Regions from separate parts of the Lysinibacillus sp. KU-BSD001 genome, predicted to be linked through region 1. Evidence: riboswitches for the same ligand, from Rfam matches in the RefSeq annotation. Region 1 holds a riboswitch; each other region holds the start of a gene.

Region 1 (10,894 bases):
TATTCCAGCAGCGACAGTTTTCTCCAATGTGGGCGGTCCGAAAGTTCCGTTCTGGGTAGGGGTTATCATTACAGGGATTATCGGGACAATTGTTCAACCTTGGAGTTTATTTGATATTTTAAATAGTGTTCTCTTAATTATTGGTGGCATTTTAACCGCAATTGTAGGGATTTTATTCGCTGATTATTATTTAATACGAAAGCGTCGGATCAATGTCCATGCACTGTACGAATTAGACGGACAGTTTAAATATTTTAAAGGATTTAATTTTGCTGGTTTAATTGCATGGGCTATTGGTGGCGGTGTTGCGAACATGTTTCCTACGTACTCATCACTGATTGGCTTCTTTTTAGGAGCAGCGGTCTATTATGTGCTTGCAAAATATTGGTGGTTTGTGAAGTATCCACAAAAGGAAATTAATAATCCGAGTGATGAGTTGTATTTAGGGATAACAGCAGGGAACGACTGGGAGATTGATAAAAAAGTGTATCAAGAGCCAGAACCGAACCTCGAATCAGAAACACTAAATCCACCTGTAGGGCAAGAACAATAGAAAGGAGTAGAGACCGATGTCATCGCATAGTGAAGTGTTACAAGAAATCGCGCAGCTGGATGTATTGTTAGCGCAAGGTTATAAGATGAAGTGCGTCTACGAAAATTTAAGTGGTACATTTATAGAATTACAATGCGAAGCCGATACGACTACGTTACAACTCTTAACAGCAGACGCCCGCAAATATCTTGCTGTGAAACTACGGGAAACGATGATTGCCTAATGAATAAGGTGATTGTTTGTTAAATGAATAATCAATAAATTATAAAGACTGTAGACAACTTTGATTTATTTTTAAAAAGCTGTATAAGTGTTTTATCATAGCCTCCGCGCTTTGCCACAGCCTACACAGGAGCTAAAACAGGCGTGGCCTGTTTGGATCTCCTGTTCCTGCTCCTGACGCTTGCGCTTTCGTCGCAAAGAAAATCTTGGCTCCTGTGGCGATGGCGCGCTACGGCAAAAGTGAATACTTCTCGATATACTAGAAAAACATTTCTCTTCTCTAAAAGAAATCATTTTCTTTCTATTGCAAGTATAATTGCCCAGCCTCTGCCGTGATGGATGAGAATTTTTCTTTATTTTTAGCAACTGATTATTGTATTCAACCAAGTGTGTTGATTAACAAAATATTTCCTTTATAGAAGCATTTTTTTAGAAAAACGTGATCAAAAATGACTTGCCAGTTGATTGAAGCGGAATCGGCGAGACTCCTACGGGAATAGCATGAGCTGAAGACCCCGCAGGAGCGAGGTACGAGCGACGAGGAGGCTGAGGCCATGCCCGTGGAAAGCGAGCCGAATGGAGCGGAAATCAACGTTTCACACGACTCTATAAAGGTAAATCAACACGCTTGTTAAGATAATAATATCCTTATGGACATTTTGCCAAAACGTTTTAGTTAGAGCAGAATAATTCCAATTTATAAAATGAACATGCTATACTACAAGCATATGTATTATGAAGGAGGCTATTTAAAATGGCAATTGTACAAGGTACAGATTCAAACTTTCAACAAGAAATCGCTGAGGGCGTAGTGTTAGTAGACTTCTGGGCTGCTTGGTGCGGACCATGTAAAATGATCGCTCCAGTGTTAGAAGAAGTAGACGCTGAAATCGGTAACGAAGTGAAAATCGTAAAAGTAGATGTGGATAATAACCAAGGAACTGCTGGTGAATATGGCATTATGTCAATCCCATCATTATTATTATTCGTTGATGGCGAATTAAAAGCAAAAACTGCTGGCTTTATGCCAAAAGAAGCGTTAATTGATTTCATTAACGACAACAAATAATCATAATAACTATACAAGTCGAGTACAAACACGTGCTCGGCTTTTTTTCATGCATTATAATAGGCAGTAGGTGATGATATGAATGATTTAATTAAAAATAAGTTAGCGATTCTTCCGGATGAGCCAGGCTGTTATATTATGAAAGATCGTCAAGGAACGATTATTTATGTCGGCAAGGCAAAAAAATTAAAAAATCGTGTACGCTCTTATTTTAATGGCTCTCATGATGGAAAAACAGCTCGTCTTGTCAGTGAAATTGAAGACTTTGAATACATGGTAACAACCTCTGAGCTTGAAGCTTTAATACTAGAGCTAAATCTGATTAAGTTACACGACCCAAAATATAATATCCGGCTGACAGATGATAAAACATATCCCTATATCAAAATTACAAACGAAAAATATCCACGTATTATTACAACACGTAAAATCAAAAAAGATAAGGCTCGTTATTTTGGTCCTTATCCTAATGCTTTTGCAGCGAACGAAACACGGAAAATGCTAGACCGTATTTACCCGCTCCGAAAATGTGCACAGTTACCAAGCCAAGTGTGCTTGTATTATCATATGGGGCAGTGTCTTGCGCCTTGTGTCAAGGATATCGACAAAAAAGTGTACGACGAAATGATCGAGGACATTTCCAAATTTTTAAATGGCGGCTATGAAGAGGTCAAAAAAGATTTGGAAGTAAAAATGCTTGAAGCGGCAGAAAAGCTTGAGTTCGAGCGAGCAAAAGAGCTACGCGATCAAATCGCCCATATTGAAACGGTTATGCAAAAGCAAAAAATTATTTCGGATGATTTATCAAATCGCGATGTATTTGGTTATGCAGTGGAAAAAGGGTGGATGTGTGTACAAGTATTTTTTGTGCGTCAAGGAAAATTAATTGAACGTGACGTATCGATTTTCCCTGTGTATCGTGATCCGGAAGATGAATTCTTAACGTTTGTTGGGCGATTTTATGAATCGCCGCAACATTTAAAGCCGAAAGAGATTTTTATTCCCCATACAATTGATGGAACACTCCTTGAACAGGTATTAGATGTTAAAGTGATGACGCCAAAGCGTGGACAGAAAAAAGAACTTGTGGAGATGGCGACAAAAAATGCGCAAATTGCCATTCATGAGAAGTTTCAATTGATCGAAAGACAAGAAGAACGAACGATTGGTGCATGTGAGGCATTAGGGGATGCATTAAATATTTCAACGCCTCTCCGAATTGAAGCGTTTGACAATAGTCATATGCACGGCGCTGACCCTGTTTCGGCAATGGTTGTATTTATTGATGGGAAACCAGCGAAAAAGGAATATCGCAAATATAAAACGAAAGAAGCAGCAAAGCATGATGATTACGGGGCGATGGAGGAAGTGATTCGGCGCCGGTATATACGTGTACTGAAAGAACATTTACCTTTACCGGATTTAATTATCGTCGACGGTGGAAAAGGACAAATGGAAGTAGCGCGTAGTGTATTACAAAATGAGCTTGGCTTAGTCATTCCGATTGCGGGACTTGCAAAAGATGAAAAGCACAATACATCACAGTTATTATTTGGTGATCCACCTGTATCGGTTGACATGAAACGGACGAGTGATGGCTTTTATTTATTGCAGCGTATTCAAGATGAGGTTCATCGTTTTGCTATTACATTTCTTCGTCAACAACACCAGACAAATGCAATTCAATCCGTGCTGGATCATATAGAAGGTATCGGTCCAAAGCGAAAGCAACAACTGCTAAAACACTTTGGGTCAGTGAAAAAAGTACGTGAGGCAAGTATCGATCAATTAATGGAAGCGGGCATGCCGAAAGCACAAGCAACTAACATTTTTCAGTATTTTCAAAATGAAGCGTTGAAAAAACAGTAGGCGTATGCTACGCTTACAACATAAATTCATATTGAGTAAAGGTAGAGGCGCGGGTTTCAAAAGTATCGCTTGTGAGGAGGAACAACTCCAGTGAGCAAGTGTGAAAGGGGAAGCCGCCGAAGTGACTAACCGTTGTTTCCGATTAGTTGCTGGTTTGGCATTTAAAAAATGTCAAACTGTCAGAATGTACATTCTGGAGAGCTATCTCAAGCAAACTTTTTCGTTATAATCGTTTACTGAGGCGGCTTTTCATATTAGTGAAAAGCCGCCTTTTTGTATAAGAAAGGGTGTGGACAAATGAGCAGTATTGTTATGAAATTTGGTGGACCAGCTGTTGCAACGCCAGAGAAAATGCAAGCAATTGCAAGGCGGGCAATAGAAGAACAAGGGAAAGGATTACATGTGGTGATCGTCATTTCACCAATGGCAACCATTCGCCGCGAGTTGCAGGCATACGCAGCAGAGCTTTCAGATAATCCAGTAAAACGTGAGCAGGATGTTTTATTAGCAGCAGAGGCACAAATGACGAGTGCGTTGTTATCCATTGCCATTACGGAACAAGGTGGTAAAGCCGTATCACTTGCAGGATGGCAAACAGGAGTTGCAACGGATAGCTTACATAATAATGCACGTATTGAAGCAGTGAAGACTCAGCGCATTTACAAACATTTTGAGCAAGGGGAAATTGTCGTGATTGCAGGCTCCCAAGGTGTAGATAGCCATGAAAATATAACGACATTTGGCAAAGGTGGTTCAGAAACAACGGCTGTAGCGGTTGCCGCCGCGATTAATGCGGAACGTGTAGATATGTATACAACTGTAGATGGTATTTATACCGCTGACCCTCACATTGTCCCCAATGCCAAAAAATTAAAAGAGTTATCATATGATGAAATGTTGGAATTAGCCAATTTAGGGGCAATGATTATTCATCCACGAGCAGTAGAGCTAGCGAAAAAATATAACATACCAGTAGTTGTTCGCTCCAGTACAGTGAATGTGGAAGGGACATTGTTAAAGGAGGAAGTGGAGATGGAGAAAAATTTAGTTGTGCGCGGCATTGCCTATGAGTCAGATATTATTCGATTAACAGTTGGCTATGATTCATATGAGGAAGCATCGTTAGCTGATATTTTTACCGTACTAGCGAACAATGGCATTAATGTCGATATTATTGTACAGGCTGTCATTGATAAGGTAAAACCAACAATCTCATTCTCGATTGAAAAAGAACAATTTGCAGAAAGCTTACGCGTATTAGAATCTAGTAAGCTATCACTTGGTTTTAGCTTTGCGGATTTTGAAGTAGGGTTAGCGAAAGTATCGATTGTTGGATCGGGTATGGTATCTCATCCAGGTATAGCAGCTCGTATGTTTACGCGACTGAGCAGAGAAGGAATTGACGTAAAAATGGTCAGTACTTCTGAAATTAAAGTGTCAGTCGTTGTACCGCAAGAAGATATGATAAGGGCAGCCAATGCATTACACGAGGAATTTAATTTAACTATATAATAGAAGATAGCTACAAAATTGACAGAAAATTCCCTCATTTTGTAGCTATTTTAATGATAAAATAGGGAGTTTCTTCTATATTAATATGACATATATTTCCGATTAGATTTGATACTTGTAGTATGTTCGCTAATTTAAGTTATTTAATCGGCTCTTTTAAGTCCCATTTCAGATTAAATGTCACAGTCCCGTGCTTAATATTTTTTTCCTCATAACATTCTGTTAAATAGCCGTTTAGTTTTTGTGTTTGTTCCGCTAAGAAACCAGCCTCGATTCGAAAACAGCGCTCTTCGAATTTTAAAATATCTGCATCCCCGATTAGAAGAAATATGGCGAAATCTTTCCCTTCTTTTTCAAGCGATAATGATCCCCAACCAGCTTGTTCAAAAAAGCTTGCTGCTTCTGCCATTGAAAAGAGGGGGAATTTCCGAGCGAGCTCTTTACCAGCCCAATAAAGAACCTCTTCTTCGTGTTTTCCTAAAACAGAACGCAATATATTATCGCGAATTAATTCATAGCCGAAAGTTGGAATCGTTTTCATATTGCTATCATTCATTTCCAAAACCCCTATCTTAAATTTTCTTATTTTTTAGACTAATTATTAAGTGAATAAATTAATAATAGAAAAATTGTACTTAAGCCAGCTAAAATTAACTTTATTCGTATGTGCTAAATGATGCAGAGTGCCTTGACGCTTGTATGGCGAGGGAGTACAATGGACATGTCATAATATTGTACCATGATGAAATACGCAGTCAATGTGTTACAAATTACAAAGTGTTGACAATTAAATGCGTGTTTTAAGTACTAAGGGGGGTAACAATCTTGTCGAAAGATCGTGAGTTTTTATGGCGCCGGTTACACTCGCTACTTGGGGTTATTCCAGTAGGTTTGTTCTTGGTGTTCCACTTATCACTGAACTTCACTGCAGTTGGTGGTGAAGAAGCTTACAATAATGCTACAGGAGCTATGGAATTAGTTCCACACTCATTATTGTTATTAATGGAATGGGTGATTATTTATATCCCATTATTGTTCCATGCATTCTACGGAATCTACATTGCATTTACTGCAACGAATAACACAAAACGCTTTGGCACATTCCGTAACTGGGCGTTCCGTATTCAACGTATCACTGGTATTTTCTTAGTTATTTTCATTGCATGGCATATTTTCCAAACACGTGTTCAAAAGGCATTTGGAGCTGAAGTTAACTGGGATATGATGGCTGAAATCGCGGACAACCCTGCGATGTTAGTATTCTATATCGTAGGTATCTTGTCTGCTACATTCCACTTAGCAAACGGTTTATGGTCGTTCTTAGTAAGCTGGGGTATTACGCAATCTCCATCATCTCAAAAAGTCGTTACTTACATTTCAATGATTTTCTTCGTTCTTTTATCAATCATGGGTGTAGTAGCAATCGTATCATTTGCAATTTAGTAGCTGAACTAGAGAAAAGCTATATATTAAACTTTTAGCAATGTTAGAGGAGTGAGAATCAATCATGGCAAAGAGCAAAGTAATTGTTGTCGGTGGCGGTCTTGCAGGCTTGATGGCAACGATTAAAGCTGCTGAAATTGGCACTGAAGTTGAATTATTCTCATTAGTTCCGGTAAAACGCTCACACTCTGTATGTGCGCAGGGCGGAATTAATGGTGCAGTTAATACAAAAGGTGAAGGGGATTCTCCGTGGATCCACTTTGACGATACAGTGTATGGTGGGGACTTCTTAGCAAACCAACCACCAGTTAAGGGAATGTGTGATGCAGCTCCTGGTATTATCCACTTAATGGATCGTATGGGTGTTATGTTCAACCGTACGCCAGAAGGACTACTTGACTTCCGACGTTTCGGTGGTACATTAATGCACCGTACAGCATTCTCAGGTGCAACAACTGGTCAACAGTTATTATATGCATTAGATGAGCAAGCTCGTGCTCACGAAGTAGCAGGTTTAGTAACAAAGTATGAGCACTGGGAGTTCCTTGGTGCAGTACTTGATGACGAAGGTGTATGCCGTGGTATCGTAGCACAAGATTTAAGAACGGAAGAAATCCGTGCATTCCGTGGCGATGCAGTAATCATGGCTACTGGTGGTCCTGGTATTATCTTCGGTAAAACAACAAACTCTGTTATCAACACTGGTTCTGCAGCATCTATCGTGTATCAACAAGGTGCATCTTATGCAAACGGTGAAATGATTCAAATTCACCCAACAGCGATTCCTGGTGACGACAAAAACCGTCTAATGTCAGAATCGGCTCGTGGTGAAGGTGGTCGTGTATGGACGTATAAAGATGGTAAGCCATGGTACTTCTTAGAAGAAAAGTACCCAGCTTATGGTAACTTAGTACCACGTGATATCGCAACACGTGAAATTTTCGACGTATGTGTAAACCAAAAGCTTGGTATCAACGGCGAAAACATGGTATACCTAGATCTTTCACACAAAGATCCACATGAATTGGATATTAAACTTGGCGGTATTATCGAGATTTACGAGAAATTCGTAGGGGATGACCCACGTAAATTACCAATGAAAATCTTCCCAGCAGTTCACTACTCAATGGGTGGCTTATGGGTTGACTACGATCAAATGACAGAAATCCCAGGTCTATTTGCAGCTGGTGAGTGTGATTACTCACAACACGGTGCGAACCGTCTTGGTGCGAACTCATTACTTTCAGCGATTTACGGTGGTATGGTTGCAGGACCAAACGCTGTTAAATACATCAAAGGCCTTAAAAAGCATGCAGAAGACTTACCAGAGTCAATTTATGAAGCACGCGTAAAAGAAGAAACTGAGAAATGGGAAGCAATTCTGAAGATGGACGGAACAGAAAATGCTTACCTTCTACACAAAGAGCTTGGTGAGTGGATGACAGACAACATGACAGTAGTACGTCATAATGACCGTCTAGAAAAAACTTACGAAAAGCTTACTGAGTTACAACAACGTTGGGAAAATATCAATATCAATGATACTCAAAAATGGTCTAACCAAGGTGCTCACTTCACACGTCAGTTAAAGAATATGTTATACCTTGCTAAAGTTATGACAAAAGGTGCTTTACTACGTGACGAATCTCGTGGTGCTCACTACAAACCAGAGTTCCCAGAACGTGATGATGAGAACTTCTTAAAAACAACTATGGCTAAATTCGACCCAGCAACGGGCGAGCCAATCATTTCATATCAAGAGGTAGACGTTTCGTTAATTCCACCACGTAAACGTGACTACTCAGCGTAAGGGGAGGAGACTTAAACATGGAGACAGCTAACACTGGCAGAATGGTAGATGTTGAGATCCTTCGTCAAGATACTGAAAACGGTTCAACTCGATGGGAGAAATTCCGCGTACCTTACCGTCACGGTATGAACGTAATCTCAATTTTAATGGAGATCCAAAAGAACCCTGTCACTGCAGATGGTAAAAAGACAACGCCTGTAGCATGGGATATGAACTGTCTTGAAGAAGTTTGTGGTGCATGTTCAATGATTATTAACGGTCGTCCACAACAATCTTGTTCTGCATTAGTAGATAAATTAACTCAACCAATTCGTTTAGAACCAATGGCGACTTTCCCAATAGTACGTGACTTACAGGTTGACCGTAGCCGTATGTTCAACGCACTTAAGAAAGTAAAAGCATGGGTGCCAATCGATGGTACGTATGATTTAGGTGAAGGTCCACGTATGCCTGAACGCAAACGTCAATGGGCTTATGAATTATCTAAATGTATGACTTGTGGTGTATGTATGGAAGCATGTCCGAACGTATCTGAAAAAGCTGATTTCATCGGCCCAGCACCATTATCACAAGTACGTTTATTCAATACACATCCAACAGGAGCAATGAACAAAGACGAGCGCCTAGCTGCAATTATGGGCGACGGTGGTCTTGCGAACTGTGGTAACTCACAAAACTGTGTAGCGGCTTGTCCTAAAGGGATTCCTTTAACAACATCTATCGCTGCATTAAACCGTGCAGCTACAGTACAAATGTTCAAGAACTTCTTCGGTTCAGACCACATGGTTTAATACACAAAAAACTGCTTAGAGGACAACCTTCTAAGCAGTTTTTTTGTTTGTTGTACTATACTTTAACCTATGCCGCTTCAAATAAGGCTGTGTTCAAAACTTTTATATGGTAAATCCAATGAAGCGAATAATATCTTCTTCTGTTTTATTTCATGTTATAATGAATGGGTATTCATTCTTTGGGATGGGATGAAAGAACAGATAAAGGGGAGGATGTATCATGAAGGCAAAATATATTGAAGATTTACAAACATGGGCAAGTGAATTTGAATTTTCGGTTGAAGTACAAGTGCGATTTTCTGAAACGGATATGTTTGGGCATGTGAATAACACCGTTGTGTTTACATATTTAGAATTTGCGCGTATTGAATATTTAAAGGCAATGGGTTTAATGGGCAAAGAAGGCGATATTCCAGTTGTTGCGGATCTTCAATGTGACTACGTACGACAAATGTATTTCGATGAAAAAATTAAAGTATATGTAAAAATAGCGCAGATCGGATCGAGTTCTGTAGACATTCATTACTTAGGAAAGAACGAAAAAGGCGAGATCGTATTTACTGGGCGAGGCACAATTGTTCAAATGAATGTGCAAACGGGCAAGGGTGTACCGTTTACCGAAAAAGAAAAACAATTATTGCTTGGGAAATAGTGAAAAAGCCCTCACCTCACGCCATTTCTAACATAATGTACAGGGAAGAGGATGGGAGGTTGTTGCTAAATGAGTAGCCAGCAGTCAGGTTTTCTACTTACGAAACGAGAGCGTGAAATTTTCCAACTGCTGATTGAGGATTATTCCACAAAAGAGATTTCTAAGAAGCTACAAATTAGCGAGAAGACAGTGCGGAATCACATTTCAAATACAATTCAAAAACTAGGCGTTTCAAGCCGAACTCAAGCACTTGTTGAATTACTGCGACTACAAGAATTGTCTTTAAACTGAATGCACACTTGCTATTTCAGCAAAAACAATTCAAAATAGACGTATGAATGTATTTTGAGGAGTGAATGGGTCACATGAATGACAGCAGTAAACATAGCTTTGAATCAGTAGCTTCGCTAGAAAAAGAATTACGTTATATTTCACACCTAATTAAGCAAAAAGGTCGTGAAATTTTAAGTAATTATACGATCACACCTCCGCAATTTGTGGCTTTGCAGTGGTTACATGAATTTGGGGATATGACAATTGGGGATTTATCGAATAAAATGTATTTAGCATTCAGTACGACGACAGATTTAGTTGATCGTATGGAGAAAAGTGAGCTAGTACAGCGTGTTCGAGATGAGCAAGATCGCCGAGTAGTACGCATTCATTTACTTCCAGAAGGTGAGCGTATCATTGAGGAAGTAATTGAAAAACGTCAAAATTATTTGCGTGAGTTGCTAGAAAATTTCGAAGTAGCGGAAGCGCAAGAGTTACTGCAATTATTACAAAAATTACATTTACTAATGAAATAGGATTGAGGCGGTACATGTGAATGCCCCGATTGGTGTTATTGATTCAGGTGTTGGTGGCTTAACAGTAGCAAAAGCGATTATGGAGCTTTTGCCAAATGAAACAATTTATTATATTGGCGACACAGCGCGTTGTCCATACGGTCCGCGCTCAAAACAGGAAGTCC
Region 2 (10,866 bases), on a different contig from region 1:
TATAGTGATATTGAAGTAGAATCATATGCTTATGACGTACAAAAAGCGGCTGCTATTTTGGATGAAGCAGGCTGGGTAATGGATGAAAAGACAGGTATACGAGTCAAGAATGGTGAAACGCTGACACTGACCGTTCCTTATAACAGCAGTGAGCAAGTGCATAAGGCCATCTTTGAATATTTGCAAGGTATATGGAAAGAGATTGGTGTGGAAGTCAATTTAATGGGGGAAGAAAGTCAAACAGTCTATATGCGTTCAAAAGAAGGCGAATATAATCTCATGTTCAATGATACATGGGGAGCGCCTTATGATCCGCATATGTACCTGCGTACAATGACAGGTGAAAAACAAATCGGTTTTTATGCGAAAGCGGGTATCGAGTCAAATGAAAAGTTAACAGATGATATTACACGTGTGATTCGTTCAACCGATGAAGCACAGCGTCACGCGCTGTACGAAAGTATTATTCAAACGATTCAAAGTGAAGCGATTTTCATGCCCATTTCATATCGTCAAAATTATTTAGTGGCGAACGATGTATTCGAAACGATTACATTCTCCCCACAACAATACGAAGTACCAATCAATTTGTATGAAATGAAGTGATGAGATGGGGCAATTTTTAACGAAACGTCTACTGAGCATGGTGCTAGCGCTATGGGGGATCACAATCATTGCCTTCTTCTTAGTACGTGTGATGCCCGTTGATCCAATAGAGGCATATTTTCAAGCTAATCAATTGCCTGTAACCGAAGAGGCGATGGAACAAGTACGTGAGGAACATGGGCTAAATCAGCCTATGTTCACGCAGTACGTACAATGGCTATCAGGTGCTATTCAGTTTAATTTTGGGACATCCTTTATGACGAATAATGCGGTAAGTGAAGAACTATTTAGCCGTTTTAGTGTGACGATGCAGCTAGCGGTTGTTGCCTTTCTTTTTATTTTGTTGCTATGTGTACCAATTGGAATCATCAGTGCTGTCAAGCGCGATTCTTGGTTTGACCGCATGACGCGCTTAACGATTTTCTCGATTGCTTCGATGCCGAGCTTTTGGTTAGCCTTTGTGTTAGTTTATACGGTGGCATTAAAGCTCGATTTATTACCGTTAATGGGCTGGGGAACAGTAGATACGATGATCTTACCTGCTTTAACGCTGGCGCTAGGGGTTGTCCCGTATTATGTACGCATGATTCGGACGAGCATGATTGAGCAAATGGATCAGCCATTTGTGACATTTGCGCGAGCGCGTGGAGTACCAGAGCATATTATTATTCGTCGTCATATTTTTAAAGGGACGCTCACACCATTAATTACGTCACTCGCCATGACGATCGGTGTACTGCTAGGCGGAGCAGCAATTGTCGAGATTGTTTTTACGATCCCAGGTATGGGTCGTTTTATTGTAGAAGCGATCATAGCGCGTGATTATTACGTTTTACAGGCATTTATTTTTATCATTGGTTTCTTCTATATCGTGATTAATTTTATGGCTGATTTGGTGTGTGCGTGGATTGATCCGCGTATTCGTATAAAGGAGGATGCTTCGTGAACAAAAAATGGGCACTTTATATGAGTAGTTTTTTAGTAGGCGTTTTATTTTTAGTAGCGATTTTTGCGCCGTGGTTAATGCCAAATGATCCACATGCACCGAATATAGCCATGAAGTTGCAAGGCTTTTCAGCGCAGTATCCATTAGGCACCGATCATTTAGGGCGCTGTGTATTGTCACGGCTAATCGAGGGGGCTCGGGTTTCCCTATCCATTGCTTTTGTTGTGTTAGTGGCAACACTTGTGATTAGTATGGTCGTTGGGTTAACGGCGGGCTTTATAGGGGGCTGGCTAGATATGCTTCTTATGCGGATTTGTGATATTTTGCTGGCTATTCCGAATTTTATTTTTGCGTTAGTCATTGTCGGGGCATTAGGTGCTGGCATGAAAAATTTACTCATTGCGATTGTACTGGTCACATGGGTCGGCTTTGCGCGCATTATTCGTAATATGGTCGTGAGTTTAAAGGAAACAGATTATGTCACGTATGCCCGTATTTGCGGTGTATCGAAATGGAAGATTGTTGTGCGACATATTTTACCGTTCGTCTTCCCACAAATGCTCTTGCTGAAATTCATTGGATTAGGCTCAACCATTTTAATGATCTCGGAATTGTCCTTCTTAGGGCTAGGTGTGACAGCACCAACTGCTGAATGGGGCATGATGATTAGCGAAAGTAAGACATACTTACTGACAAAGCCCGAATTGATGCTCATTCCGGGGATAATGATTTCGATTACGGTCCTTATTTTTAATGCTTTTGGGGATGCACTACGAGACGTACTCGATCCGAAAACGACATAGGAGGGCTGAACATGTTAGCCGTTGAAAATTTAAATGTTACATTGCGAAATGGTCATGTCGAAAAGCATGTGCTGCACAACATCAGCTTCTCTATACCGAAAGGAAAGGTAGTCGGTATTATCGGGGAAAGTGGCAGTGGAAAATCTGTATTATGTACAACGATTATGCAATTATTTCGCGAAAAACGAACAGTAACAGGCAACCTTTCTTTTAATGGCATGTCTTTAGTTGAGCTGTCTGAAAAAGAAATGCGGAAACTACGCGGGAACGAAATGGCACTCATTATGCAAAATCCGATGGCGATGTTTAATCCCATTGTTACGATTGGTGAACATTTTACAGAGACAATTCAAGCACATCGAAAAATAACAAAAAAACAGGCGACTGCGCATGCAAAGGAGCAGCTGAAAAGGTTTCAATTATTTGATGAAAATATATTAAAGAAATATCCACATGAGTTGAGCGGGGGTATGCTGCAGCGTGTCATGATTGCGATTGCGGCGAGTTTAAATCCGTCTCTATTATTAGCGGATGAGCCGACGACAGCACTTGATACGACGACACAGCTTGAAATTTTAAAAGAGTTAAAACAATTACATGCTACGACAGAGATGTCCATGCTCATTGTCTCACATGATTTAGGTGTCATTGCTAATTTAGCTGAGGAAATTATTGTGATGCGTCACGGGGTTATTGTAGAAAAGGGACCAACTAGCCATATTTTACAGCATCCACGTCACCGTTACTCGCAACGACTTGTTGCAGCACGAGATGAGCATAGTCAATTAGCGGATTTAATCGACCGTTTTGATGAAGAAATTACAGGTGAATTAATGCAATGTGATCCAGGTCATTGGGTTCGAATGGAGGGAAGCGCGTGATTACAATTGAGCAAGTGTCAAAATGCTATACTAAAAAAGCCTTATTTAAAAAGCCACACCACATTCAAGCAGTAAAGGATGTATCGCTGACAATTGAAGAAGGCTGTTGCTTTGCATTAGTTGGACAAAGTGGCTCAGGGAAAAGTACGCTTGGCAAAATGCTATTAGGTATTGAAAAGCCTGATAGTGGATCGATTTATTTCCAACATATAGATATTCACCAAGCAACTAGCAGTGAACGTCGCTTCCTGCAACATGCGTTACAGGTGGTGTTTCAAGATTGCCATAGTGCCGTAAATCCGAAAATGAAAATCCGAGATATTATTGCTGAACCACTTTGTGTGCATCAAAAGTTAACAAAAGCTGAGATCGAGCAAATCGTCGGTGAATTGCTTGAGATGGTCGGGCTAAAAAAAGAGGATATGCTGAAATATCCGCATCAATTTAGCGGCGGGCAATTACAGCGTATTACGATTGCACGTGCCATTTCGACAAAGCCAAAGCTCATTGTGTTGGATGAATCCATTAATAGCTTAGATATTTTAGTGCAAATTAGTATTTTACAGCTACTGAAACGATTACAACAAGAGCTTCGTTTAACATACTTTTTTATTACACATGATCTACATGCGGTGAAATTATTTGCCGATGAAGTAGCGATTATGCATCAAGGACAAATTGTGGAGCAAGTAGCGGCTTGTGATTTAGCTTCTGTCCAACATGAAGCAAGTAAGGCTTTGCTCAATGCTCAATTATCCATTGACTGTATTCACAATTATTTAGCAGAGGTGGGAGGTCGCGTATCGTGAAGAAAAGCCCGTTATCCATTAGCATGCTTCAAATGTATGGGCTTGCGATGTTTTACTTTACAGCCAATTCCGTGTTAACCGTTATTTTCCCATTACAGGCGAAGGACCATGGGATGCCAGAAGCGGAAATTGGGATTATGATGGGCATGTATATGTTCATTTGTATGGTTTTACGTCCGTGGGCAGGGCAAATGGTTGCTAAGCATAGCGTATTCACCATTATGAAATGGTTATTAGTTGGTCATGCCGGTGCTTTATTATTATACATATGGTTAGGTGTCGATAGCTTATATGCTGTCCGTATTTTACAAGGTTTTGTAACAGCATTTTTCTCGATGGCGATGCAAATTGGGATTACGGAAGTACTGCGGGACGAGGACCGCGGACAAGGGATGGCGATGTATTCGTTATCAACGGTATTACCAGGGCTATATGGTCCAGCATTAGCGCTGTTTTTATGGTATCAGGGGGACATGATGTGGTTGTTATTATTAGTAGCGGCTTTAGCTTTTTTCCCGCTCCTGTTTTTCATCAAATCACCACTCCCAAAAACAAAAAAGGACAATGCGTCGTTTACGTTTAAGGAAATGTTTGCGGCGATGAAGGTAGCGCGGCAACATAACGGACTTGTTGTGTCTTCAGGTGTCATGTTAATCGGTGCCAGTATTTTTGGGGCAATTACCGCCTTTTTACCGCTCTATTTTGTCACAACAGGAACGGGGAATGCCGCACTTTATTTATTTTTACAAGCAATCGTTGTTGTAGGAAGCCGCTTCTTTTTCCGTAAGCACATTCCGTCAGATGGCAAGTGGCATCCGAAATTTATTGCGCTTGTTTTAGTAAGCTCTATTATTGGGACGAGTTTACTAGCCTTGTTGCCGATGATTGGTTCGTTTATTTATATTAGCGCCATTTTTAATGGTATTGCTACCGCCATGCTATACCCGACATTAACGACATATATTTCATTTGTTGTACCAGATGCACAACGTCATATTTTATTAGGGCTATTTTTAGCTTCGTATGACTTAGGCTTTTCAATGGGCGGTATGGTCATGGGCTTTATCGTACAATTCGTTTCATACGAAATGATGTTTGCGACGTGCTCGTTACTTGGTGTTGTGGCGTTACTTTATAATTTTACGGCACAAAAAGTGAACGCTAATATTAAACAAGTCTCGATTAATTAATAGCATTATGCTAGTACATGCAATCTTCCCCGTATGTACGTATGGGGAAGAAAGGTGTACAAGTTCATTTCTTTACAAGTTCCTGTTGCAGCTGTAACTGCTTTTTCGCAAATTGCAGGGCAAGTTTTGTTTTACCTCGCATTTCACAATTTTTTACGAGTGCCTCGTACAGTTCATGTAACAGCTGCATATCCTCTATTTCTTTTGCGACGATTAGTGCTTGCTGCAAAGCATCCATGGCATAGTTAAGTTCCTTTTTTTCCATATAGTAATAGGCACGTAGTACAAGTGTCTTTATATGTTCTTTTGGCATACTTCCTAAGTCGGCCTGCTGTTCGCATTTTTGGAGAAGCGCATTTGTTTCTTTAAGACGATGCAGTGCTAGAAGCGTCTCTGCTCGGTTTAACATGTAATAGAGATGTAATACAGGCGCGAATGTAATGATATCGGCGTATTTTTCCCAGTAAGTATCACTCATTTCAAGTGACGGTTCGAAATGCTGCAAGGCAATATGACATTTTTGAATATGTAGTAAGGCGATTATTTTTTCATCTGCTAATTTAGACTGTTCTGCAATTGGTAAAGCATTTGTAAACGCTTGAATCGCTTGTTCATAATTTTGGTCGGCTAGTTGTGTAAGACCTCTCAGTATAGAATAATGTGCTTGTAGCTGTGGTTGGCTTGTCTCATGAATTCGTTTCTCGTAGCGAGTAAAAAGAGTCTGAAACTGTTGCATTTCCCCGCGCATATAAGCAATCGTAGCGAGCTGATATAAACAAAGACCACTATTTTCTGTTTGTGCCTGTGACGTATATATTTTTAATAGTTGATTAAACACGATTTTTGCTTCTGCATATTCTGCTGTGCGAAGAAGATTAATCGCATAGTCCATTCGTATTGTTAGCCCCATTGAAATCCTCCTCAAATTTTACAAACTAGTATTGATACGAATGTCAATATTAATACGTCTTTGCGAAAAGTTGTAATATTTTGCTTGAGGGAGGGCGGTCGTATGTTTCTTTCCGACAAATGAAAAAGCAGTACCTCTATTTAAGAGATACTACTTTTTATTATTTATCCAAAATCATGTCGATTAGCTTTTTACGGTCGATTAAGTAGACGTCATTAATATTGGCCAGCTTCACCGCCTGTTTTGTAAAGTAACTATTTGTGACAACCCATGCTTCTGTTGCATTATACATTTTAATGGCACCGATAATTTCTTGCACGGCTTTGACGCCGACGGAGCTTGAATAGCGCTTTGCTTGGACGACGATGACATCTTTCCCATCTTTTAAAACTAAATCCGCGCCATAGTCACCACTTGTCGCCGTATACGATACTTTAAAACCACGGCGTTTAAATAACTCGCCAAGGAAACGCTCGAATGCTTCGCCCGTCATTTGATCGACTTCTGCAATGCCGGCTTTACGTAAGCGTGAGGATTCATGTGAGCGTAGCCACGTTTTCAAACCGAGCCATAATAATGCATATGCACCAACACCGACACCAAATCCTTTAACGGTTTCTATATAGTACCAGCCGATGCCTCCCGCTATTAAAAATGGCAGCAACCGCATGAGTGGAATGCGTTTTTTCTTCTTTTTTCGACGTTTCCGAAACATACTTTTCTCCTTTAGATATAATGAATGATTATATCATAAATGAGTACGTATGTTTGTATTAATCGTGAATCGTTCGGTTGCTACTTGCAATATATGCCGCAACTGCTAAAGAAATGGCTATCACAATGAAAATAATATTCGGCACGAACCAGTTGTCAGTTACATCGTGAAGCAGCCCGAAACATGTCGGACCGATGGCTGCTAGTAAGTAACCAATCGATTGCGCAAACCCTGAAAGTTCAGCCGCTTCGTAAGCCGTTGTAGTACGAAGGGTAAAGAACATCATCGATAAACTAAACGATGCACCACCTGCGAAGCCTAAAAAGATCATCCAAAGAAAGGCATAGTTTGTCCATTCCATTAACACGCCCGTAAAGCCGAGCAAATAAAAGGCAGAAAACATAAGTACAATCGGGCGTTGATTTGTCATTTTTGCGGCTACAATCGGTGTTAAAAAGGTCATAGGAATTTGACCAAACTGCATAATGGAAATAAGCCATCCTGCATGATTTGCATCAATGCCTTGTGCGATATAAATTTCTGGAATCCATGCCGCCATTGTATAAAACAGAAATGATTGCATCCCCATCGCAACCATAACTGCTAATGCAATCGGAGAACGGATCAGCATCCCCCAACCATTTCCTTTCGATGTAGAGCCTGTTAATGCCACCTTTTCCTCGCGAAGCTGTGGAATCCAAAAAATGATGCCAATAATGGCAGCAAGAATGGCAATCCCTAAAGCCATTTGCCAGTTTGTCGCTGTCGCAACAGAATAGCTAATTCCTGCGGCAAAACCACTTGATAAATTCATCGAAACCGTATAAATCCCCGTTAAAATCCCGATATGCAGTGGGTAACGCATTTTAAAGAAGCTTGGAATAAGTACATTACCAAATGAAATCGCGATCCCAATCAGTACTGTTCCTAGTAGTAAAAGAGAGGTTGTGCCAAGTGAGCGTAAAACAATCCCAGCTACTAATAGTAAGAGCGAATAGAATAGCGTCCATTCCATGCCGAAACGTTGCGCAATCCTTGGTGCGAAAGGTGAAACAACCGCGAATGCGAGTAATGGAATAGTCGTTAAGAAGCCGGCAAGCACATTTGAAATGCCTAATCCGTCCCGAATGAATGATGTAATGGGTCCTACAACGGTAAGTGGTGTTCGAAGGGTCATTGCAAATAGAATAATGGATAAAGAAAATAGAATGACTTTCCGATTTAATTGTATTTTTTTGCTTTGGTAGTTAGATGACTTCGCCATGATGAAAACTCCTTAAAATAATGTTTGACTGTTTTGAAATGTTGGAAAATAAAGAAAAGTACCGAAACGATTGATAACAAAAAAATGCTATGTTAGACTCATGTACATATTCTAATTTAATATTTTTTGCCTCATGTGAAAAGTGGGGTAGAGGTCGCGACTGTTATGACTAGTATAGCTGAGATTGGGAGAATCCGTGAAGCTTTATGAAAGGAACAGTTGCCGAAGTATAGTATCGCTCTTCAGGTACTATGCTGGGGCTGTACTCGAAAAGGGACAGAACTGCCGCGTTTTGCGTGGGTGAGCTATCGTTTCAAGTTGATGAGGTATTTCGGATACCGTCATAACTTTTTATGGCGGTTTTTTGTTTGAAAAATAAATTTTTTAAATGCTCAAGCCTCGAAACCGAAATACAATCAACAAAAAAAATGAGGAGTTTTATATGTATGAGTAATATTCAAATTGATCAGCTTGGCAATAAGTCTGAGCTGAAGCGTAGCCTAAAAAGTCGTCATATCACCATGATTTCGTTAGGCGGTACAATTGGAACAGGGCTATTTTTAGCATCTGGTTCGGCTATCTCAGCTGCTGGCCCTGGTGGTGCACTACTTGCCTATGCGCTAATCGGCGTGATGGTGTATTTCTTAATGACGAGTCTTGGAGAAATGGCTGCTTTTATGCCAACATCTGGTTCGTTTAGTACGTATGCAACGCGTTTTGTTGACCCAGCATTTGGCTTTGCGCTAGGTTGGAACTATTGGTATAACTGGGCGATTACGATTGCCGCTGAAATTGCCGCTGTATCTATTATTATGAAATACTGGTTCCCAGATAGTTCTTCGCTCCTGTGGACAGTTTTATTTATTGTGGTTGTATTATCGTTTAACTTATTATCTGTTAAAGCGTATGGTGAGAGTGAATACTGGTTTGCTATGATTAAAGTAGCGACTGTTATTATTTTTATCATTGTCAGCTTCTTAATGATTTTTGGTATTTTAGGTGGCAATGATCCAGTTGGGTTATCTAATTTCTTTGTAGAGGAAGCGCCGTTTAATGGTGGCTTTATGGCGATGTTTGGTATTTTCTTAGCAGCAGGTTTCTCATTCCAGGGCACAGAAATGCTAGGTGTAACTGCTGGTGAAACAGATGATCCAGGAAAAAATATCCCAAAAGCAGTTCGTTCTGTGTTTTGGCGTATTTTATTATTCTATATTTTTGCCATTGGTGCGATTGGTTTATTAATTCCATATACAGATACGCGTCTATTATCGGATGATATTGCGATGAGTCCATTTACGATTGTGTTCGACCAATTAGGGGTGGCATTTGCTGCTTCTGTGATGAATGCGATTATTTTAACGGCGATGCTGTCAGCAGGTAACTCGGGTCTGTATGCTGCAAGCCGTATGCTATATCAATTAGCTGTTGACGGAAAGGCACCAAAATTCTTTGCAAAAGTGAACACACGTGGCATTCCAATTTATGCGTTGCTCGCAACATTAGCGATTGGCTCTCTATCGTTTTTAGCATCATTCTTTGGGGATGGTGTAGTGTATATTTGGTTATTGAACGCATCGGGGATGTCGGGCTTTATTGCATGGGTAGGGATTGCGATTAGTCACTATCGTTTCCGTAAAGCGTATGTTGCGCAAGGGCGCGATCTTAAAGATTTACCTTACGTATCACCATGGTATCCATTTGGTCCGCTATTTGCTTTTGTTGTCTGTATGATTGTCATTATTGGTCAAAACTATACAGCTTTCACAGGCGGTACGATTGACTGGTACGGTGTATTAGTATCGTACATCGGACTTCCACTATTTGCGTTGTTATGGTTAGGTTATAAAATGAAACATAAAACAAAAATCGTCCCACTAGAAAAGTGTGATTTAGATTATTAATGACATAGAAACGGCTCCCATATGGCGAGCCGTTTTGTTATGTAAAATAGAGTATCTCGCTACTTTTATGATTGTAAGAACCTGTTATAATGAATACTAACTTTTTGAAAAAATATAGAATGATATATAGTGAGTTTTTTCTACTAGTAACAGATATTACATAACGTTAAGAGGGTGAAGAAATGAGTGTATCAATTGGATTTCAACGAAAAATGAATGAATGGATTAGCTCGAATAATAACGGTGTTGCTTTTCGACCTTTTTTAGTAGATGGTAACCCCTATAAATCCCGTGTCTTTGTAGTGGGCGCTTTTCCACATCCAAAGCTTGAAGTAAGTGGTGAGTTTCAACAATTTGAGTATATGGAAGCACTTGTTGATGCAACGCTTTTTGAGCTGATTTATGGTGAGCAGATGCAGTCGCGTGAAAATAAGGGCATTGCGGCTTTTATGCACTGGCTAAAAGAGGAATGTGGTGAAAGAGCTGTCAATACAACGATCACAGCACTCATGGCGGAATCTGCTAAACATTTAAAAGAGTATAGCAAGGTTTTATCGGAGGACTATGAAAAAGGATACGATGTATTCGGTCAAGTATTAGCGGAATTCCAGCCGAAGGTACTAATTTTACATGGCGCAGATGCGTTACGGCAGTTCCGCCAACGATTTGCTGATTCACTCATCGACCACTATGCGCATATTGAAAAAGTGCAAGACCTTGAAGACGTAGGGGCATTTGCAGAGCTATTTGTTACGAATGAGCGAAAAATAAAAGTATTTGCTTGCCGTAGCTTAAGTTATTATGGTAAAACAGGAGAGGTCTTTACATTATTTAAAAATGA
Region 3 (10,894 bases), on a different contig from region 1:
TATCACATGCAAAAGAAGGCTTGCTTGCTGATTTTGCTATGCTAGATGAACTTTATAAATTAAATGAAGATTATTTTCATGAGGTCAATATTTATATCGCTGCGGGTGAAAGGAAGCGACACGAAATTCAGCATCACATACTCCCTGCTATGCAGCAAACAGCCAGTACAAGTGAAAATCCTATGGTCCAACAAGAATTGCAAGATTGGTATATGCGGTTGGAATGGATGGATCGCCGCATATATGATTTAGAAATTTCTCGTGAAATCGCCATTCAGTCTGCTCCGCAAATTCGGATGATTCAACAGACACATCAAATGCTCATTGATAAAATTCAAACGTCGGTTATGTCTACAATCCCCCTTTGGCAATCGCAAATATCTATGCTTCTTAGCATGAATCAGCAACGCCGGGCAAATGCTGCACAGGAAAGACTCCTAAAAGCTTCCGACGAATTAATGCGTAAAAATGCAAAAATGGCGAGTATTACATCTAAAGACATAAAGCGGTCAGGTACAGGTATTACACATGAAGCGGTCGACCACTTTAAAGAAACACAGCTTAAACTACTGCAAGACTTGGAAGAAACGCTACGTGTCCAAGCAGTGGCTAACGAAAAACGGAAACAAACCGAATCTACTCTTATATAATATAAAGTATCATTATTTAGCGTTCTACCAACTAAAAGCCGGTTCACATTCCGCATGCGAACCGGCTTTTCTCTTTTATTCAAAATACTCTTTGTAATAACCGCCAACTTTTCCTGTGTTATCGATAACGAAAATGAATTCTTCTGTTTCATTTTTCACTTCGTATTCTTTACCAACTGTTAATACATTTGATACTAAATACTTTGATGCATTTGTGTGTACACATTTTACTGTACGAATCGTTGGTGCGTCTTTCCAATTTAAATGTAACATTATGATACCTCGCTTTTTATAGAGAAATCTTCTCTAACATCTATAGTTTATTTTAAACGATTTTTAGCTGATTGTGTACTGAAACGTGTAATTCAGTAAAAATATTGCACTTTTACTATACCGAGAAACTTCTAACATGCTACACTAGAGAGTAGAGGTGATTTTTATGGCATTTGGTAATATCCCTGCATGGTTTTTCGCTATTGCATTTGCATTTGCTATTATATTTATACTCATATCAGAATGGAATTCTCGTAAATAATGAAAATCGACAAGCTTACGCCTTGTCGATTTTTTTCACTTTAATGTACGCTTTAAAAATTCTTTTGTCCGTTCATGCTGTGGATTGACGAGTACTTGATCTGGATGCCCTTCTTCTACAATCACCCCTTTGTCCATAAAGACAATTCGGTCAGATACTTCACGAGCAAATTCCATTTCATGTGTAACGATGAGCATTGTATTCCCTTCATCCGCAAGCATACGCATTACTTTTAATACTTCCCCTACCATTTCTGGATCGAGTGCAGATGTTGGCTCATCAAACAGCATCACATCGGGGTCCATTGCTAATGCTCGAGCAATCGCAACACGTTGCTTTTGCCCCCCTGATAATTGACGAGGTTTTGCATGTTTGTATTTATCCATCCCGACGATGTTTAAGTATTTTAATGCTTTCTCCGTAGCTTCTGCTTTAGAGCGCTTTAACACTTTCTGCTGACCGACAATGCAGTTACCAAGCACATCTAAATTATTAAATAGATTAAATTGTTGAAACACCATTCCTAAATGTGTACGATATTTTTCAATATCATGCTTGTCATCTAAAATATTTTCCCCTTTATAAATAATTTCGCCACCACTTGGCTTTTCAAGTAAATTAATACAACGTAATAATGTTGATTTACCCGATCCAGAAGAACCGATTAAACAAACAACCTCACCTTTACGCACATTGAAGTTTACGTCTTTTAACACTTCATGCTGACCAAATGACTTACTTAAATGTTTAATTTCGATTACAGTTTCCATAATTGATGCCCCTTATCTAATTAATTTTCTTTTGTTGTCGTTTGTTCGACTTTATAAGAATTCGGACCATCTAATTTACGCTCCATCCAACGGAGTAAGCGTGTAGCAGTAAATGTCATAATTAAATAAATACAACTTGCGATAAAGAAGCTTTCCGCAAATTTAAAATTCGCACCTGCAACGGATTTTGTCTGGAAAAATAGCTCCGTTACACTGATTACATTTAGTACAGCCGTATCTTTAATATTCATGACTAATTGGTTACCTGTAGCAGGTAAAATGTTGCGGGCTACTTGTGGTAACACAACATAAATCATAATTTGGAAGTGATTCATACCAATCGCTTGAGCTGCCTCATATTGCCCTTTATCGACGGATACGATACCACCGCGTACAATCTCGGCCATATAAGCACCTGTATTTAAACCGACAACTACAAGCGCTGCTACAAAGCGGTCTAATTCAATTCCGTATGCATAAAGGCCGTAAAATACAACCATCGCCTGTACAATCATTGGTGTGCCACGGAATACTTCCACATAAACCGTTAAGAGAAAGTTAAACACTTTTAGTACTACACTTTTAATTGAACGCTTACGCACTGGAATGGTGTGCATAATACCGATAAAAAATCCGATCAGAGCACCAATAATTGTACTAATAATTGCGATAGCTAATGTCATGTACGCACCACGTAAAAACATTGGCCAGTTATTTTGTAATATTGAGAGAATGGTCTCTAAACTCATAAAAATCCTCCTAACAGCCGTATCACTGTCTTTTAAATAAACTAGCCGCCAAAATTTGTGCGGCTAGTTGCATTTATTATTGTTGTGCTGGTTGATTTGCAATCGCTGCTTCCATTAATGTTTGGCGTTCCTCTTCTGAGATGCCTGTTAAAATTTCGTTCATTTTATCTTTGTTTGAATCACCTTTACGAACTCCGATTGCTACTGATACTTGCTCTTCAGACACTTCAAAGCCTTCTTCCAGTTCCGTATAAGTGAAGTTGCTATTTGCTGCTGCGGCAGAAATTGCTTCTGGACGCTCTGCTACATAACCATCAACTACACCTGTTTCAACTGCTACACGCATTGCCGGGAAATTATCCATCGCTACTTCTTTTTTCACGCCTGGAATTTGGTCGATTACATCGTAGTTTGTTGTATTTAATTGTGCTGTAATTTTTGCTCCCGTAAAATCAGCTAATGTTTTAGCCTTTTCATAAGCGCCACCCTTTTTTACTACCATAACAAAATCAGAAGTATAGTAGTTTTCTGTGAAATCAATTGACTCTTTACGCTCTGTTGTTGGACTCATGCCTGCAATAATCGCATCTACTACACCTGATTGAAGTGCTGGTACTAAACCATCCCACTCCGTTTTCACAATGACTAACTCTTTTCCAAGCTCTGCGGCTACCTTTTTAGCGATTTCTATATCATAACCGCCTGCATATTCGTTTGAACCATCAATTTTCACTGCACCGTTCGAATCATCCATTTGAGTCCAGTTAAATGGTGCATAGCCCGCTTCCATTCCAATACGTAATACATTGCTTTCTTCTTTTTCATTCGTGTCTGACGATGAGCCTGTTTTACCGTCATCAGATCCACATGCTGCAAGAACTAACATAGTCATCATTGCAGCCATTAGTACTACTAGCTTCTTTTTCATACAATTCTCTCCTTTTTCTGATAGTTTAGGCAATAAATAAAGCGACCTTAGAAGAACGTAAGGTCGCTTAATTATTATTAGCCCATATCCTCTAGTTTCCCATATTGAGATAGCACACCTTGAATGAACGGGAAGAATCAAACAAGACAGTCCTGCAATTATTCATTGCAAACCCAGTGTATCGTAGTGAGCCTACAAACACACTTCGGCGATATTTCCTTCTCTTTCATTTCATCGTTCGCTCTAAACTCTATGAAAAACTAATAAATACCGCGCCTCTACCTCACGAGATTGTGAGGTTTGATTATTAAATTGATAATAGAATATTACAACATTCTAATTTTTGTGTCAATATTCATTTTTCTGACACATGAATAAATATACTCAAAAACGCTTAATTTTACGTATATTTCCATTTAATTCAAGTGTTTGATTCACATCTCAGTAAAATCTTATAACAGGACTAATGTCTCGATAATCTCGACTAATACATAAAAATATATGATTAGCTCACAATTCTGTATGACCAACTGCGCTACTTCCTCTTTTCACTGCTTATATAACTATACGGTTAATTGAATAATCGTCTTCACCAATATGGTTCATCATCAAAAGTCGGGGTTGCCTTATATACATGGCACACTCCACTCCGAGCGGATGCTTTCCGCGGGCATGGCTTCAGTCTCCTCGGGCCAACACGATGTTGGTCACGAAGGCGTTGGCACAGGACGTGACGATTTTAGCCTTCGCTCTTTTATCGTCCCTCACTGCTCCTGTCGCGCACGCTTAGGCGCAAATAAATTGCCTGCGGGGCCTTCAGCTCATGCAATTCCCGCTGGAGTCACCGCTCTCCGTTCCATGTGCTACCTACTTCTACATAAATTGTTTGCTATAGGTGGAACACAGATTATGATGAAGAAGTATTCATTTTTTGCTATAGCGTACTATTGTCATAGAAGCCAAGCTTTACTTCACAACGGAAACGTACTGTGGTGAAGTATAAAGGTCACAATGCTTATTCTATTCAATACTTTTTACTATTTTTGTATTTTTTGTTCATTACGAATTGATGAAATAAAGTGTTTATTGATTGGAGTGGAAGCTGGGCGAGTGCATCTGACGGCTACGCCTTTCGATGCAGAAATAATCTGTTCCCTTCACTGCGGAACAGATTATTTTCCTGGGGGATTAGCGTCCTAGATGAGACCCTGGACTGAGCGTAGCGAGGGAAGCGGCTCATCGGACGCCCCCCGGAAAGCGCCCAGCTGCTCCTGACGCTCCGCTTTCGTCGCAAATGAATTTGGAACGGAAATCAACCCCAAGTTACGGTGATGAACCACCAATATAACAAATTGCATTATTCTCATTTATTTTTCAATCTGATGATACGATATCAAAATACAAAAAGCCTCTAACAAAATTTGTTAGAGGCTTTCATTGTATTTATTATGAATTTAATAATAAATCTTCTGGGTTCTCAATTAACTCTTTAACTGTTTTTAAGAAGCCTACAGAATCTTTACCATCGATGATACGGTGGTCATAAGAAAGTGCCACGTACATCATTGGACGGATTTGAACTTCACCGTTTACAGCTACTGGACGGTTTACGATTGAGTGCATACCAAGGATACCAGCTTGTGTACCGTTCATGATTGGTGTTGACATTAATGAACCGAATACACCACCGTTAGTGATTGTAAATGAACCACCAGCCATGTCGTTTAAGCCTAATTTTTTGTCACGTGCTTTTCCTGCTAACTCTGCGATATCTTTTTCGATTTGCGCGAAGTTTTTCGCATTTGCATCGCGTACAACTGGTACTACTAAACCTTCTTCCGTTGATACAGCTACACCGATATCAAAGAAGTTATTTAAGTGAATTTCGTCACCAACGATTTGTGCATTTACATAAGGATATTTCTTAAGTGCTGCTACAACCGCTTTTGTGAAGAATGACATGAAACCAAGTTTGATGTCGTTATCTTTTACGAATTGCTCTTGTTTACGTTTACGTAATGCCATGATGTTTGTCATGTCGATTTCGTTGAAAGTCGTTAACATCGCTGTTGATTGTTTCACTTCTAATAAACGTTTTGCGATTGTTTGACGACGACGAGACATTTTCTCAATTGTTACACGGTCTGTCTCAGCTGCAGGTGTGAAAATCACTGGACCTGTTGTTGCCACTGGTGCTGCTGCTACAGAAGCCACTGGTGCAGTGCCATGTGCTGCTACGTCTTGTACACGTACACGTCCTTGTGGATCTACTGGTGAGATAGCAGCTAAATCGATGCCTTTTTCACGCGCTAATTTACGAGCTGCTGGAGAAGCTACTACGCGCTCACCTGAAGTTTCTTCCACAACTGGTGTTGGTGCTGGTGCTGCCGCTTTTGGTGCTTCTGGTGCCGGTGCTGCTTCAGCTACTGGTGCTTCTGGTGCTGGTGCTGCACCTTCGCCTGCTTCTACTACTGCGATTACTTGACCTACAAGTACTGTATCGCCTTCTTCAGCTAAAATTTGTTTTAATACCCCTGCTTCTTCAGAGATGATTTCAGCGTTTACTTTATCTGTTTCTAATTCTACGATGAATTCGCCTTTTTCTACGCGATCTCCAACTTTTTTCACCCACTGGGCAATTGTACCTTCTGTAATAGATTCTGCTAGTTCAGGGACTTTGATTTCAGCCACTTTAATATCCTCCTTTGATATACCATTTGCTGTTTTAGTATAAAGCAAATGGTCGGGCTACTTCGGGAAGTAGCCCATTATTCACAAAATTTATTATATTATTTTGATACAGCTTCCGCTACTAATGCAGCTTGAGCTGTTTTATGTGAATCTGCATCGCCTTCAGAAGTTGAGCTCATTGCAGGACGACCTACATAACGAACTTTTTTACCTTCAGCTAATTCATATAAATGTTCCAGCACATAGTTCCAAGAACCTTGGTTCTTCGGCTCTTCTTGTACCCATACGATTTCTTTTGCATTTGGATAACGAGCAATGATTTCTTTCACTTGATCCGCTGGGAATGGGTAAAGCTGTTCTACACGTACGATGTGTAAGTGGTCGAAGCCTTCACCATCTTTTACGCGATCTGCAAGGTCAATCGTTACTTTACCAGTAGCAAGTAAGATTTTTTCAACTGCTTCTACATTTTTACCCGTTGTTGGTTGTTCGATTACTTCGCGGAATTTGCCATTTGCTAACTCTTCAGCTGACGCTGCTGCAAGTGGATGACGAAGTAAAGATTTTGGTGAAACAACAACTAATGGGCGTACACCTTCCGTGCCTAGCATTGTAGCTTGGCGACGTAATAAGTGATAGTAGTTTGCTGCATTAGAGCAATCTACTACGAACCAGTTGTTCTCAGCTGATAACTGTAAGAAACGCTCCATACGGCTTGAAGAGTGCTCAGGACCTTGCCCTTCATATCCGTGTGGTAATAGCATCACTAACCCTGATTTTTGACCCCATTTCGAGCGAGCAGCTGAAATAAAGTTATCAAACATTACTTGTGCCATGTTTGCAAAGTCACCAAATTGTGCTTCCCAAATCGATAATACGTTAGGGTTTTCAAGGTTATATCCATATTCAAAGCCTACAACACCAGCTTCAGTAAGCGGTGAGTTGTGCACTGTAAAGGATGCGTTCGCACCTGAAATATGGTGCAATGGTGTAAATAACTGACCATTGTTTTTATCGTGTAATACTAAGTGACGTTGTGAGAACGTACCACGCTGTGCGTCTTGACCAGTAAAGCGAACTGGGTGACCATCTTGGATAATTGTCGCAAATGCTAATGTTTCCGCATGACCCCAATCGATTTTTTCTGTCGCGAAAGCTTCACGGCGTTTTTCTAAAATTTTACCAAGCTTGTTTTGTGGCTCAAAACCTGCTTCAAATTGAAGTAATTCTTCATTAATTTTCTCTAAACGCTCTACACCAACCGCTGTATCGATTTGAGGGAATGAAACTTTCACTTCTTCCGGCATTTCAAGATGAGCATGCTCGTCTTTTTCAGCCATTGCTTTTACATGATCATAAGCAGCTTGCATTTCCGCATAAATTTTCGCATCTAATGCTTGAATCTCATCCGTCGTTACTAAACCTGCGTTCGCAAGCTCCGTACCGTATAATACACGGATTACATCATGTTTCGCTACTAATTTGTAAGTATCTGGGTTTGTTACTGTTGGGTCATCTGTTTCGTTGTGACCGTAACGGCGATAACCAATTAAATCAACTACGATATCTTTCCCGAACTTTTGACGGTACGCGGCAGCGAAGCGACCTACTTGTGCTACTGCTTCTGGTGCATCTGCGTTCACATGAACGACTGGTACTTCATAGCCTTTTGCAGGGTCAGAAGAATACACAGAAGAACGTGAATCATAATGTTCTGTCGTGAAACCAATCATGTTGTTTGCGATAATGTGAACTGTACCACCAGTAGTGAACCCTTCTGTTTTCGCAAAGTTTAATGTTTCTGTTACAATCCCTTGTCCTGGGAATGCAGCGTCACCATGGATAATAATACCTAAAGCTTTTTGTGGTTTGAACTCCACTGCCCCTGGTTTTGTTGTATCATCTTGAGCTGCACGAGTTGTACCTAATACTACTGGTGCTGCTACTTCTAAGTGTGATGGGTTGTAAGCTAATTTCACATTCATACCAGAGTCACGAGTGTAAGATGCACCCATATGGTATTTTACGTCCCCTGTCCAACCTTTTGTAATTTCTAAACGACCATCTTCTGGTAAGAATAAATCATTTGAAACGTGCGCAAAATCAGAGAACATCATGTCGTATGGTTTGTTTAAAATGTGTGTTAATACATTTAAACGACCACGGTGTGCCATACCGATACGAACATTTTCTAACTTGTCTTGTTCGACTGTTTTTAAAATTTCGTCTAATAAGATAATTTGTGTATCTAAACCTTCTCCAGAGAAGCGTTTTTGGCCTACAAATGTTTTATGAATAAACTTTTCAAAGTTTTCAACACGTGTTAAACGTTCAAGAATCGCTTTTTTCTCATCATTTGAAAGTGCTGCCTTTAATGCACCTGATTCGATTTGTGACTGAATCCAAGCACGCTCTTCATCATTTGATACTTGATTGTATTCAAATGCAATTTTATCTGTATATACAGACTTTAAGAAGTCGATAGCCTCTTTCCCGTTTTTCACACCAGCAGGTACTTCTTTAAAGAAAACACTCGCTGGGATTTCAGCTAAATCAGCTGCTGATAACCCGTATGCGCTTTCATCAATACGAGAAGTATCTAGTTTGCGGTCTTTTAATGGGTAAAGATCTGCTGCTAAATGCCCATAACTACGAATCGCATCAGCTAAGCGTACTGCTGCTAATACTTTACGATAGTCACCTTGTGCTACACTAGTTGCTTGAACAGCTACATCAACACCTTCTACTTGTGGTGCACCATAACTTTGGAATAGCGCGACTAATTCTGCCTCTACTTCTTCAGGAGACTGCAGGTATAGGTCATATTGCTCTAAAACATAACCTAAGTTTGGACCAGCAAATGCTGACCAAGGGGAACCTGCAGAGTATACATTGTTCGACATGAAAAATTACCTCCAACTTGTGCCTTATCGGCAGTTCCATTTATTAATTAAAATAAATCTGTATAATATTTTACCATTCTATGTGCCATTATAAAATTATTCATAATACTTTGCACACAAGAACGTTTTTTCCATCTCAATCTTACTACTCTTCACAAAAAATACAACTCTTTTTAGCAAAATAAGCAATTTTTTTCGCGAACAATACAAAAACAAAAAAAATTTGTACAATTTGTTACATTTTTATGGTTAAGCGCAATAAAAATACGGTACCTTTTCCCATTTGACTATGCACTTCAATTTCTCCTCCATACTTATCAATCAGCATTTTTGTAATACTCAAACCTAGCCCTGTACTACCTTCTACATGCACGCGCGCATCATCCACACGGTAAAAGCGATCAAATATATAGGGCAGATGTTCTTCCGCAATGCCAATGCCATTATCAGAAATTTCAATATAAACACGATCGTTTTCATAATGAATCATTGTTTTAATATAGGGTACATTTTCATTATACCGAATACTATTCTCATATAGGTTTCGTATAATTTGTAACAATGCCTCATTCGATATCGCTGCATGCTTAGGCTGTCCTACAACACTTGTATCAAACATTACTTCTTCATAAATAAACTGCAATTCTGTCGATACTTGCCGAACGACAGCTTCTACATCTGTACTAGCATTTTCTGCTATTGATTCCTTTCGAGCAAGCTGAAGCAGTTCTTCCATAATCTGTTTCATACGTGCCAATTCATTTAATGTTGTATCGAGTGACTCCTCTAATACGTCAGGGTCATTTTTTCCCCAGCGTTTCATTAACGATAAATGCCCTTCCATCGATTGAATAGGGGTTCTTAGCTCGTGCGACGCATTCGATATAAATTGCTGTTGCCTGTTAAACGAAATTTTCAACTCATGGAGCATCGATTCATAAATCCTGAGTAAATCGCCTATTTCGTCTTTCGCATCATACTCAAAATCAACCTGTGTTTCAAAACCTTGCTCCTTCACAGCTATCATCGAATTACGTAGCTGGCGCAGTGGCCTAATGAGCACATTGGATGCATAATAACTAATAATCGCCGCTAACAATACTGCCCCTATCCCCATCATGAGCATCGTTGTGACTATATACCTCATGATGGATTGAAACGCTGTTAATGGATGTACAAGTTGTAGCACATATTGTATCGGTCCAATGTGCACAAGTCGATGCATGACGTAAACATCTCGCCCATCTAACGTCGTTTCATCGATCATCGTTTCAGTTGACGATGAAAAGAAAATAGCTAAATTCGCAGCAGGGGACGTATTATTAATTTGTAATAGTTCCTTTCCATCGAGCTGATATAAACGTACAGTTTGATCTTGATTTAAAATCGCCTTCATTAACCCGGTTTGTCTTTGAAGATCCTGTATTGTAACAGTTACACCTTGTGAAGCAAAAAACGATGACATATCATCTACTGTCCGAAGTGCATTTTTTTCTTCATTGGCTAATAACCACGTATGTAGTGCAATGAAAATAACGATACAAATGGCAGCATATGAAATTAAAATCGCCACTCCTGTTGTTAACATCCATTTTGTTTTTAAAGACTGGTGCTTTAACCGATCCTTTATGTTCATTCACGCATCACATACCCTACTCCACGAACGGT

The links. A riboswitch is a leader RNA that binds a small molecule or an ion and turns the genes downstream of it on or off. The one in region 1 is predicted to bind lysine.
Region 2: another riboswitch for lysine. It lies ahead of AAGS61_RS14030 (amino acid permease); the one in region 1 lies ahead of AAGS61_RS06590 (aspartate kinase).
Region 3: another riboswitch for lysine. It lies ahead of AAGS61_RS08170 (transporter substrate-binding domain-containing protein); the one in region 1 lies ahead of AAGS61_RS06590 (aspartate kinase).

What each region holds. Positions count from the first base shown of each region.
Region 1 covers NZ_JBDQZI010000003.1:257,763-268,656, forward strand. The annotation lists gene AAGS61_RS06570 (NCS1 family transporter) at 1-553, shown strand, start outside; gene AAGS61_RS06575 (hypothetical protein) at 570-776, shown strand; gene trxA (thioredoxin) at 1,530-1,844, shown strand; gene uvrC (excinuclease ABC subunit UvrC) at 1,923-3,713, shown strand; lysine riboswitch at 3,748-3,925, shown strand; gene AAGS61_RS06590 (aspartate kinase) at 4,011-5,225, shown strand; gene AAGS61_RS06595 (YslB family protein) at 5,365-5,781, opposite strand; gene AAGS61_RS06600 (succinate dehydrogenase cytochrome b558 subunit) at 6,051-6,668, shown strand; gene sdhA (succinate dehydrogenase flavoprotein subunit) at 6,733-8,478, shown strand; gene sdhB (succinate dehydrogenase iron-sulfur subunit) at 8,496-9,269, shown strand; gene AAGS61_RS06615 (acyl-CoA thioesterase) at 9,490-9,921, shown strand; gene AAGS61_RS06620 (helix-turn-helix domain-containing protein) at 9,991-10,212, shown strand; gene AAGS61_RS06625 (MarR family winged helix-turn-helix transcriptional regulator) at 10,287-10,730, shown strand; gene racE (glutamate racemase) at 10,747-10,894, shown strand, end outside.
Region 2 covers NZ_JBDQZI010000009.1:131,063-141,928, forward strand. The annotation lists gene nikA (nickel ABC transporter substrate-binding protein) at 1-606, shown strand, start outside; gene nikB (nickel ABC transporter permease) at 611-1,552, shown strand; gene AAGS61_RS13995 (ABC transporter permease) at 1,549-2,355, shown strand; gene AAGS61_RS14000 (ABC transporter ATP-binding protein) at 2,367-3,236, shown strand; gene AAGS61_RS14005 (ABC transporter ATP-binding protein) at 3,233-4,045, shown strand; gene cntE (staphylopine family metallophore export MFS transporter CntE) at 4,042-5,235, shown strand; gene AAGS61_RS14015 (hypothetical protein) at 5,300-6,145, opposite strand; gene AAGS61_RS14020 (restriction endonuclease) at 6,306-6,860, opposite strand; gene AAGS61_RS14025 (CynX/NimT family MFS transporter) at 6,919-8,124, opposite strand; lysine riboswitch at 8,265-8,440, shown strand; gene AAGS61_RS14030 (amino acid permease) at 8,571-10,025, shown strand; gene AAGS61_RS14035 (hypothetical protein) at 10,208-10,866, shown strand, end outside.
Region 3 covers NZ_JBDQZI010000004.1:193,570-204,463, forward strand. The annotation lists gene AAGS61_RS08150 (toxic anion resistance protein) at 1-650, shown strand, start outside; gene AAGS61_RS08155 (DUF6501 family protein) at 726-923, opposite strand; gene AAGS61_RS08160 (amino acid ABC transporter ATP-binding protein) at 1,221-1,955, opposite strand; gene AAGS61_RS08165 (amino acid ABC transporter permease) at 1,976-2,704, opposite strand; gene AAGS61_RS08170 (transporter substrate-binding domain-containing protein) at 2,781-3,632, opposite strand; lysine riboswitch at 3,735-3,921, opposite strand; gene odhB (2-oxoglutarate dehydrogenase complex dihydrolipoyllysine-residue succinyltransferase) at 5,079-6,323, opposite strand; gene AAGS61_RS08180 (2-oxoglutarate dehydrogenase E1 component) at 6,422-9,226, opposite strand; gene AAGS61_RS08185 (HAMP domain-containing sensor histidine kinase) at 9,462-10,862, opposite strand; gene AAGS61_RS08190 (response regulator transcription factor) at 10,859-10,894, opposite strand, start outside.